3 regions of the Phytobacter sp. V69 genome follow, and region 3 is predicted to be linked to each of the others. Evidence: predicted binding sites of a transcription regulator. Region 3 holds the regulator's gene; each other region holds the start of a gene.
What was found. The regulator LexA, encoded in region 3, represses DNA repair genes until DNA is damaged. The targets are predictions, from matches to a motif close to TNCTGTATGTACATACAGNA.
Positions count from the first base shown of each region.

Region 1: metR (HTH-type transcriptional regulator MetR) is a predicted target of LexA. The motif match lies at 1,750-1,769, and genes of this name have one in related genera.
Region 2: sulA (SOS-induced cell division inhibitor SulA) is a predicted target of LexA. The motif match lies at 1,924-1,943, and genes of this name have one in related genera.

Region 1 covers NZ_CBFFRL010000035.1:2,966-6,245, forward strand. The annotation lists gene metE (5-methyltetrahydropteroyltriglutamate--homocysteine S-methyltransferase) at 1-1,564, opposite strand, end outside; gene metR (HTH-type transcriptional regulator MetR) at 1,801-2,754, shown strand; gene ACSZPU_RS07190 (carboxylate/amino acid/amine transporter) at 2,642-3,280, opposite strand, start outside.
Region 2 covers NZ_CBFFRL010000026.1:13,699-16,978, forward strand. The annotation lists gene yccS (YccS family putative transporter) at 1-1,129, shown strand, start outside; gene ACSZPU_RS05710 (TfoX/Sxy family DNA transformation protein) at 1,126-1,746, opposite strand; gene sulA (SOS-induced cell division inhibitor SulA) at 1,965-2,465, shown strand; gene ompA (porin OmpA) at 2,832-3,280, shown strand, end outside.
Region 3 covers NZ_CBFFRL010000015.1:22,607-25,886, forward strand. The annotation lists gene plsB (glycerol-3-phosphate 1-O-acyltransferase PlsB) at 1-1,037, opposite strand, end outside; gene ACSZPU_RS03725 (diacylglycerol kinase) at 1,167-1,535, shown strand; gene lexA (transcriptional repressor LexA) at 1,644-2,255, shown strand; gene ACSZPU_RS03735 (CsbD family protein) at 2,517-2,726, shown strand; gene zur (zinc uptake transcriptional repressor Zur) at 2,834-3,280, opposite strand, start outside.

The DNA of each region.
Region 1 (3,280 bases), on a different contig from region 3:
CCACCGGCGGCTTCACGCAGCGGGAACCGTAGCTCTGCACCCAGCCGTTCTGGGTAAAGACAAAACCGTCGAGATGCTCGCCGAAATATTCCACCATGTCGTTACGTTCGGCTTCACCGTGTACCAGCACGTCCAGGCCTAAACGCTCCTGCTCCACAATCGCCTGCTTGATGTGTTCGGCGATACCGGTGCGGTAGTTGTTGGCGTCCAGATTGCCCTTTTTGAAGTCCAGACGCAGACTGCGGATCTCGGTGGTTTGTGGGAAGGAACCGATGGTCGTCGTCGGCCATGCGGGCAGGTTAAAACGGGCGCGCTGTGCTTTGGCGCGGGCTTCATAGGCGCTGGTGCGCTGGCTGTCTTCTGCGGTGATGGCCGCCAGACGCTGTGCCACTGTCGTATTGTGCACACGGGTTGAGTGACGGCGCGCCTGAATCGGGGCACTCCAGGCCTCAATCGCCGCGCTATCACCGTTGTTCAGCGCGTCACGCAGCAACGCCAGCTCTTCACACTTTTGCAGGGCGAAGGCAAACCAGCTCTTCACTTCCGCATCCAGACGCGTCTCCACGCTCAGATCGATCGGGCTGTGCAGCAGGGAACACGAAGAGGCTACCCACAGCGGGCGTTTCCCTGCCACAGCTTTAATCTGTGCATATTTTTCTGTCAGATCGGCGCGCCAGACGTTACGACCGTTCACCAGCCCCGCCGAGAGCAGCCAGTCAGCCGGCAGACGCGTATGCAGTTCGGCAACATCATCTTTCCCGTGGACCAGGTCAACGTGCAGGCCCTGTACCGGCAGCGCGGTGATAGTGTCGAGGTTCGGCGTCACGCCTTCGAAATAGGTGGTCAGCAGCAATTTCACCTGACCCGCAAGTGCGTCGTAAGCCGGTTTGAACGCATCCAGCCAAACTTGAGGCAGCTCCAGTACCAGCGCAGGTTCGTCAATTTGCACCCATTCGATGCCGCGTTTTGCCAGCTCAGCCAGCACCTGTTTGTAGACCGGCAGAATGTCATTGAGCAGACTCAGGCGGTCAAACTGCTCGCCCTTCACTTTGCCCAGCCACAGGTAAGTCACAGGCCCCAGCAGGACAGGCTTCACCTTGTGGCCCAGCGCCAGTGCTTCGTCCACTTCATCCAGCAGTTGCGTCCAAGTCAGTTTGAACTGCTGGCCTTTGACGAACTCCGGCACCATATAGTGATAGTTGGTGTTAAACCATTTGGTCATTTCCGCCGCTGCCGCCGGTTCGCCGGTCGGCGCGCGGCCACGGCCAATGCGGAACAGGGTGTCGATATCGACCGAACCGTCGTTGTTCTGATGACGAGCCGGCACGTTACCGAGCAGCAGGCTGGTGGTCAGAACATGGTCGTACCAGGCGAAATCGCCCACCGGCAGCAGGTCGATGCCCGCCGCTTTTTGCTGATCCCAGTGACGCGCACGCAGCTCACGACCTGTTGCCAGCAGCTCTTCACGGGAGGAATTGCCCGCCCAGTAGCTTTCTTGTGCTTTTTTCAGCTCGCGACGCAGACCAACGCGAGGAAAACCGAGGGTGTGGTTTAAAACTGTCATATGTGCTTCCTCTAATTAATTGTAAATCCAATGGATTTTGAATTTAGGGAAGGCGGCAAGTTTGCTTATCTCCGGGAGCTTACTGGAGTAAGTGACCGGGGTAAGTAAACGCAGCCAACGCACCATAAATTTAAAAGACGAAGGATTTTAGCCGTCCAGATGTTTACACATCCATAATTGGCAGTTACTGTATATTCCTCAAGCGCAAATTTGTCATGCCGAAGTGAAGGACTTTCATGATCGAAATTAAACATCTGAAAACGCTACAAGCGTTACGGAACTGCGGGTCGCTGGCTGCCGCGGCGGCGGCATTGCATCAGACGCAATCCGCACTTTCCCACCAGTTCAGCGATCTGGAACAGCGCCTTGGCTTTCGGCTATTTGTGCGTAAAAGCCAGCCCTTGCGCTTTACGCCCCAGGGGGAAATCCTGCTCCAGTTGGCCAATCAGGTGCTGCCGCAAATCAGCAGCGCACTGCAGGCCTGCAATGAACCACAACAAACCCGCCTGCGCATCGCGATTGAATGCCATAGCTGTATTCAGTGGCTGACCCCGGCGCTGGAGAGTTTCCGCACACAATGGCCGCAGGTGGAGATGGATTTCAAATCGGGTGTCACCTTCGACCCGCAGCCCTCGCTCCAGCAGGGCGAGCTGGATCTGGTGATGACCTCCGACATTCTGCCGCGCAGCGGTCTGCACTATTCGCCGATGTTTGATTTTGAAGTACGCCTGGTGATCTCACCGGAAAGCCCGCTGGCCTCACGCACGCGGATCACCCCGGAAGATATTGCCACCGAGACATTGCTGATTTATCCAGTGCAGCGTAGCCGCCTGGATATCTGGCGCCATTTCCTGCAACCGGCAGGCATCAGCCCACAGCTTAAAAGCGTGGACAATACGCTGCTGTTGATTCAGATGGTGGCGGCGCGGATGGGCATTGCGGCACTGCCGCACTGGGTGGTGGAAAGCTTTGAACGCCAGGGTCTGGTAGTGACCAAAACCCTGGGCGAGGGATTATGGAGCCGGTTGTACGCTGCCGTGCGCGATGGCGAGCAGCGCCAGCCGGTCACCGAGGCATTTATTCGCTCAGCGCGGAACCACGCGTGCGACCATCTGCCGTTTGTGCGGAGCGCGGAGCGACCCAACGCCGATGCACCCATAGCGAGGCCAGTATCACCGTCCCACCAATGATAAAACTCGGCCAGTGCGGCTGCTCTTGCCAGATGGCAAGGTTCACCAGCAGCCCGGCAGGGACATGCACATTGTTCATGATGCCAAGCGTACCGGCATCCACCTGCGTCGCCCCGTAGTTCCACATAAAGTAGCCCAGCCCGGACGCCACAACCCCCAGCCACACCAGGATTATCCATTGCACATTGGTGGTCGGCAGTTTTTGCGGATTACCCAACATAAACCAGGCAATCACCGCAACGATAGCGGCGCCCAGATAGAACCAGGCAAACGCATTGTACTGCGGCATCGGCCGCGTTTCCATCAGGCGCTTATACCCCACCATACCGATGGCAAAACTGATGTTGGCGAGCTGTACAAACATCAGCCCCGTCCAGAAGTGATCGCTGACTTTGTCGTAGCGGATAATCGCCGCACCCGCCACCGCCAGCAGCGCACTCAGGGCATAACCCCAGCGTAAACGCCGCTTGCTGAGCAGATCGTAAATCAGCGTGATATAGAGCGGCGTCAGGACGGTGAATAGCAG
Region 2 (3,280 bases), on a different contig from region 3:
TCTGCTCGATAACTTGCGCGCCATCGACGCACAGCTGGCGAGCATTGAGTCCGGGCAACCACAAGCCTCGCAGACAAACGAAACGGAAAACCTGCTGGCAGATGACAGCCTGCATGGTCTGAGCGATATCTGGCTGCGCTTGCGCAATAACCTGACGCCGGAATCAGCGCTGTTTCGCCACGCCGTGCGGATGTCCGTCGTGCTGTGCGCGGGTTACGCCGTCATTCAGATTACCGGGCTGCATCACGGATACTGGATTTTGCTTACCAGCCTGTTTGTGTGTCAGCCTAACTACAACGCCACGCGCCACCGCCTCACGCTACGTATTGTCGGGACCATTGCGGGTATCGCCCTTGGCCTTCCCGTACTCTATTTCGTGCCCTCGCTGGAAGGGCAACTGGTACTGATTGTGGTTACAGGCGTACTTTTTTTCGCCTTCCGTCTCGTACAGTACGCACAGGCCACGATGTTCATTACGCTGCTGGTACTGCTCTGTTTTAACTTGCTTGGCGAAGGTTTTGAAGTGGCTATCCCACGCGTCATCGACACCATCATCGGGTGCGCCATTGCCTGGGCGGCGGTGAGTTTTATCTGGCCGGACTGGCGTTTTCGCAATCTTCCACGTGTGACGGAGCAGGCATTTAATGCCAACTGTCGCTATCTTGATGCCATTCTCGAACAGTATCACCAGGGCCGCGATAACCGCCTGGCCTATCGCGTTGCCCGCAGGAATGCCTACAATCGCGATGCAGAACTGGCATCGGTGGTATCCAATATGGCGTCTGAGCCTGGCGCAACACCTGAATTGCGTGAGGTGGCATTTCGCCTGCTCTGCCTGAATCACACATTTACCAGCTATCTATCAGCCCTAGGTGCCCACCGCGAACAGCTTACGCATCCCGCGATCCTTCGCTTACTGGACGATGCCGTATGTTACGTGGATGACGCTCTTCACCACCAACCGGCTGATGAAGAGCGTGTGCAGTTAACGCTGGCAGACTTGTCCCGACGAATTAAACATCTTGAGCCACGCCCTGACAGCAAAGAACCTCTCGTACTGCAACAGCTAGGGCTACTTATCACCCTGTTGCCAGAAATGTGCCGTTTACAGCGGCAGGTCATAGACTAATGACCCTGGATTTTTTCATGGTCGAGTTCGTTATACCAGTCGATCAGCTCCTGGCGTCGCAGCGCCGGGAGCGCCGCTTCGTGCAGGCCGATAATCGCCCCCTCCAGCCCCAGTAGTATCTTGATGCCCGTATGCTTGTTCATTGCTCTTAAACGCAACCAGCATGCTTTTGCCCCCAAAAGACGCAGCATATGTTCGTCCGGGATGCCGGCATCAAAAAGCAGCATTTCGAGTTGAAAGTTGATATTGGGTAAATCCTTGAGACGGTGCGGCGCATCGCGTGCCACTTTTTCTTGCCGTGCCGCAGCAAGCGACTGAGATGTAAGCCTCAGCAGCATTGGTAAGTCTCGCCAGAGATGCTCATCGACAAAGTAATAGTTAAGAGAAACCGTACGGCCACGTTTGTGGAAGGTCAGAAGCGGAGAGCTTTTTGCCACACGGTACTGCGCACTCTCCTCACAGGCACGCAGGTACAACTCCCCCTCTGCAATCATCGCAAACACAGTGTTGTCTATCGATAAACTGTACCCTCCGAAGTGCGCACGAAAGCGGATTTTGCCCAGTGGAGCGAGGTATTCCCGTGACTGATAGATCCTTTGATAGGATATGTTTTTCATGATTATGTCCTTAAAAATCATGGAGTAAAAACATTAACTTCATTAAATAATCCGTTAATGAGGAACATAGGCAAGTATGCGCAACTCGGCAAGATAATTTTGCGGCTTGAACGCAATACAAGACAAACTTGCGAGACGCTTTCAGAAAATGAGGTTGATCTTTGAACGTTCAGGGGTTACTGTATGTTTATACAGTAACTAACAGGACTGGGTTGATCATGTACCATTCATTAAGCCGTGCAAATCGTTCAACACAATTTCTTTCCGCACACAACGCGGGGGCCACCGAGGCTTCTACGGGGCTGATTAGCGAAGTGGTTTATCGCGAAGACCAACCCGGAATGACACAACTGCTGTTGTTGCCTTTATTACAGCAGCTGGGTCAACAATCGCGCTGGCAGCTCTGGTTAACGCCACAACAAAAGTTAAGTCGTGAATGGGTACAGTCTGTCGGTTTGCCACTGACCAAGGTCATGCAAATCAGCCAGCTCTCTCCCTGCCTAACGCTGGAGTCAATGATTCGTGCGCTACGTACGGGCAATTACAGTGTGGTTATTGGCTGGCATGCAGAAGAACTGACCGAAGAGGAACATCACCGTCTGGCAATGGCGGCCGAAGAAGGAAACGCAATAGGTTTTGTGATGCGGCCGGTACAGCACAATCCTCTTGCTGCGAGACAGCATTCGGGGATAAAAATTCACTCAAATTTGTATCATTGAGTAAAATTAGGATAAATCCTGGGATTATTTTTCTGTCGGACTAACACAAGCGCAATATCAGCGAAATACAGCGCCAATGCCCGATCCAGGCGACTTGCAAGGCATCTGAATTGGCGAATAGTTCCGCAGAATTGTTAAATATTGTGTATACAAAGCCTTTTTTTTCATATGCCTGACGGAGTTCACACTTGTAAGTTTCCAACTACGTTGTAGACTTTACATCGCCAGGGGTGCTCGGCATAAGCCAAAGATATCGTGAAGATATCTCTATAGGGACTGATGAGCAATGCCCCCGGTGAAGGATTTAACCGTGACTTCTCATCGAGATTTTCATGGCGATTTTTGGATGATAACGAGGCGCAAAAAATGAAAAAGACAGCTATCGCGATTGCAGTGGCACTGGCTGGTTTCGCTACCGTAGCGCAGGCCGCTCCGAAAGATAATACCTGGTATACAGGTGGTAAACTGGGCTGGTCTCAGTTCCACGACACCGGCTTCATTCCGAACGACGGCCCGACCCATTCAAGCCAGCTTGGTGCAGGTGCGTTCGGTGGCTATCAGGTTAACCCGTATATCGGTTTTGAAATGGGTTACGACTGGTTAGGCCGTATGCCGTACAAAGGCGACACCGTAAATGGTGCGTTCAAGGCTCAAGGCGTACAGCTGACTGCTAAACTGGGTTACCCGATCACTGACGATCTGGATATCTACACCCGTCTGGGCGGCATGGTATGGCGTGCAGACGCTAAAGCTAACGTCCCTGGCGCTGACGCTCACTTCAAAGACCACGACACCGGTGTTTCCCCGGTCTTCGC
Region 3 (3,280 bases):
CGGCGGAAAATCGGACCCGCTGGCCAGAAGTTCAGGTTGATACCGGCAGCAATATGCGGTGGCACCAGCCCCTGATGATAGAGCACGTAAGAGAGCAGCAAATAGTCCATGTGGCTGCGATGGCAGGGCACATAGACAATTTCATGGCCGTCGTGGGCGAGCTGGCGAACGCGTTCCGCGTTATGCACGTTAATGCCCTGATACAAGCGGTTCCAGGTAAAGCTGAGGATACGGTCTGACAGGCGGATCATCTCGTAGGAGAAGTTGGCCGCAATCTCTTCCATCAGCGCAATCGCGTTTTGCTGCGCTTTATCGTGGGAGATTTTCTTGCTGCGCGCTTCGTCTTCTACGGCACGGGCGATAGCTTTCGAGGACAGCAGCTTATTAAACAGGTCCTGACGGGCGGGCAGACGCGGACCAACCGCAGCCAGACGCTGGCGCGCGAAGTGCATACGTGCCACGCGTGCCAGTTTTTGCGCGATAATCTTATCCGTGCCGTGCTCAGTTGCCATGCGGCGCAGCGAAACCGGTGGAGAGAAACGCACGAAGCTGTCGCGCCCCAGCCAGGAGATCGCAAAGAATTTCTGGATGCCATTGAGCATACGCAGCGGTGGATTCATCTCACCTTTCTCGCGACCCGGAGAGCGGCCAAACATCATCGACACCGGTACCATCTGGACATCCAGGTCGGGGTGGCTGCGGTGCAGATCGAGATAATCGTGGAACAGCTTGATCGACTCTTCTTTTGGCGTGTACCAGGTAAAGACACGCGGTCCGCCGTGAATGAAGATATAGCGCGGCAGTTCAACGCCGTCGATTTCAAGCGGTTCGAGAGGGTCGGGCAAGTCATGTGCCAGACATTGAGCGCGCAAGGTCAGCAAGTCTGCCTTAGAGTTATAAGGCAAAACGTACATAATAGGGCGTGACGTATCGAGCCCTAATTCCTGGGCGGGTTCCGCCGGGATAGACTTGCTTTTTACCAGCACGCTTAATGGTAAATTAAGTAATTTGTAGTAAATTCGTGGCCAGCCGGACATAAAGGATGTAAAGCCTCTGGTTATTAATGCCAATGCGCCGCAAGAATATCAGAAAGCGCGCACAAATTCTTTTGTACCTCTATAACCTTACATAGAGATTGATGCTCATAACATAAAAAGGTTCTTTTCATGGCCAATAACACCACTGGCATGACCCGTATTATTAAAGCTGCCGGCTATTCCTGGAAGGGCGTCCGTGCTGCATGGATAAACGAAGCTGCCTTTCGCCAGGAGTCCGTTGCGGTCATCCTGGCAATTATTATCGCTTGTTTCCTTGATGTCGACGCCATCACCCGCGTATTACTGATTGGCTCGGTGGCGCTGGTCATGATTGTGGAAATCCTCAATAGCGCAATTGAAGCGGTAGTTGACCGTATTGGGTCCGAGTTTCACGAGCTGTCCGGGCGTGCGAAAGATATGGGGTCTGCTGCGGTATTAATGACGATTCTTGTGGCGCTGTTTACCTGGCTCTCTCTGTTGTGGGGCCATTTTCGATAAGGCTTCCAGATTTACGTTACCTGCTGGTTTTTTGCGTAATTTTGGTTTCAAAATCACCTTTAGCTGTATATACTCACAGCATAACTGTATATACACCCAGGGGGCGGAATGAAAGCTTTAACGGCCAGGCAGCAAGAGGTGTTCGATCTCATTCGCGATCGAATCAACCAGACGGGTATGCCGCCGACGCGTGCGGAGATCGCGCAGCAGTTGGGGTTCCGTTCCCCAAACGCAGCAGAAGAACACCTGAAAGCGCTTGCGCGTAAGGGCGTTATTGAGATCGTGTCCGGCGCGTCACGCGGTATTCGTCTGTTGCTTGAAGAAGAAGACATCGGGCTGCCGCTTATCGGGCGCGTCGCTGCTGGTGAGCCTCTGCTGGCACAGCAGCATATCGAAGGCCACTATCAGGTTGATCCTTCTCTCTTCAAACCCAACGCGGACTTCCTGCTGCGTGTAAGCGGTATGTCGATGAGAGATATCGGCATTATGGACGGCGACCTGCTGGCTGTGCATAAAACTCAGGATGTGCGTAATGGTCAGGTCGTTGTTGCTCGTATTGACGATGAAGTGACCGTTAAGCGACTGAAAAAACAGGGTAATACCGTGCAGTTGCTGCCGGAAAACAGCGAGTTTTCCCCCATTGTGGTCAACCTGCGCGAGCAGAACTTCACTATTGAAGGTCTGGCGGTGGGCGTTATCCGCAATGGTGAGTGGTTGTAATCCGGCTTCTGAACCGTGGCGGCACGCCCGCTGTCACGGTTGCTTTCCCTTCCTGACAAAGCTTTAACCTGCGCTTTATCCTCCTGATCGCATTCCGTTTTTTCAGCATAACCATACTTATATTTTTTTCTTTAATGGTTAAAAATTCCGAATAAAGCTTCGCGGTCGATATCCTTAACTACAATTATTATCACGTTCAGGACATTCAGAGCGTAACGACAGAAAGAAACGCTGTTCGTAACCAATGATGAGGATATGACGATGAATAAAGACGAAGTCCGCGGTAACTGGAAACAGTTCAAAGGTAAAGCGAAAGAACAGTGGAGTAAATTAACTGACGATGATATGACCATCATCGAAGGTAAACGCAACCAGTTGGTCGGTAAGATTCAGGAACGTTATGGCTACGCCAAAGAGAAAGCGGAAAAAGAAGTCGTTGATTGGGAAAACCGCAACGAGTACCACTGGTAGTCCTACACAACCCCTCAATGTGTAAACCCTCTGTGGCTACCCTGCCCGAACGGTACATGGATGTACCACCCTCAATTTTCCGGCTTGAGAGATAAAAAAAATCGCGACTAGCGCGATTTTTTCTTCAACTGAATGGTGTGATCGTGATGGCATTCGCCGGGATGTCGGCAGGCCTCAACCTCCGCGCAGTCGGCGCAAAGTCCGTGTGCTTCAATGACGTTATGACGCAGCGCAAAACCGCGTTTTGCTGCCAGCGCGTGCATGATGTCTTCCACGCCCTCCGCCTGCTCCTCTTTCACCACGCCACAGCGATCGCAGATAAACATCGCAGAAGTGTGCGTTGGCTGGTCGAAGAGATGGCACAGCACATAGCTGTTTGCGGACTCCACCTTATGCACAAACCCTTGTTCCAGCAAAAAATCCAGCGCACGATAAACCGTTGGCGGTTTGGCCTGTGGCTCGGTCTCACGCAGAAGGTCGAGCAGATCGTAAGCGCTGATGGCTCCCTGTTGCAGACTCATCAGGCGTAACACTTCGAGGCGCTGCGGAGTCAG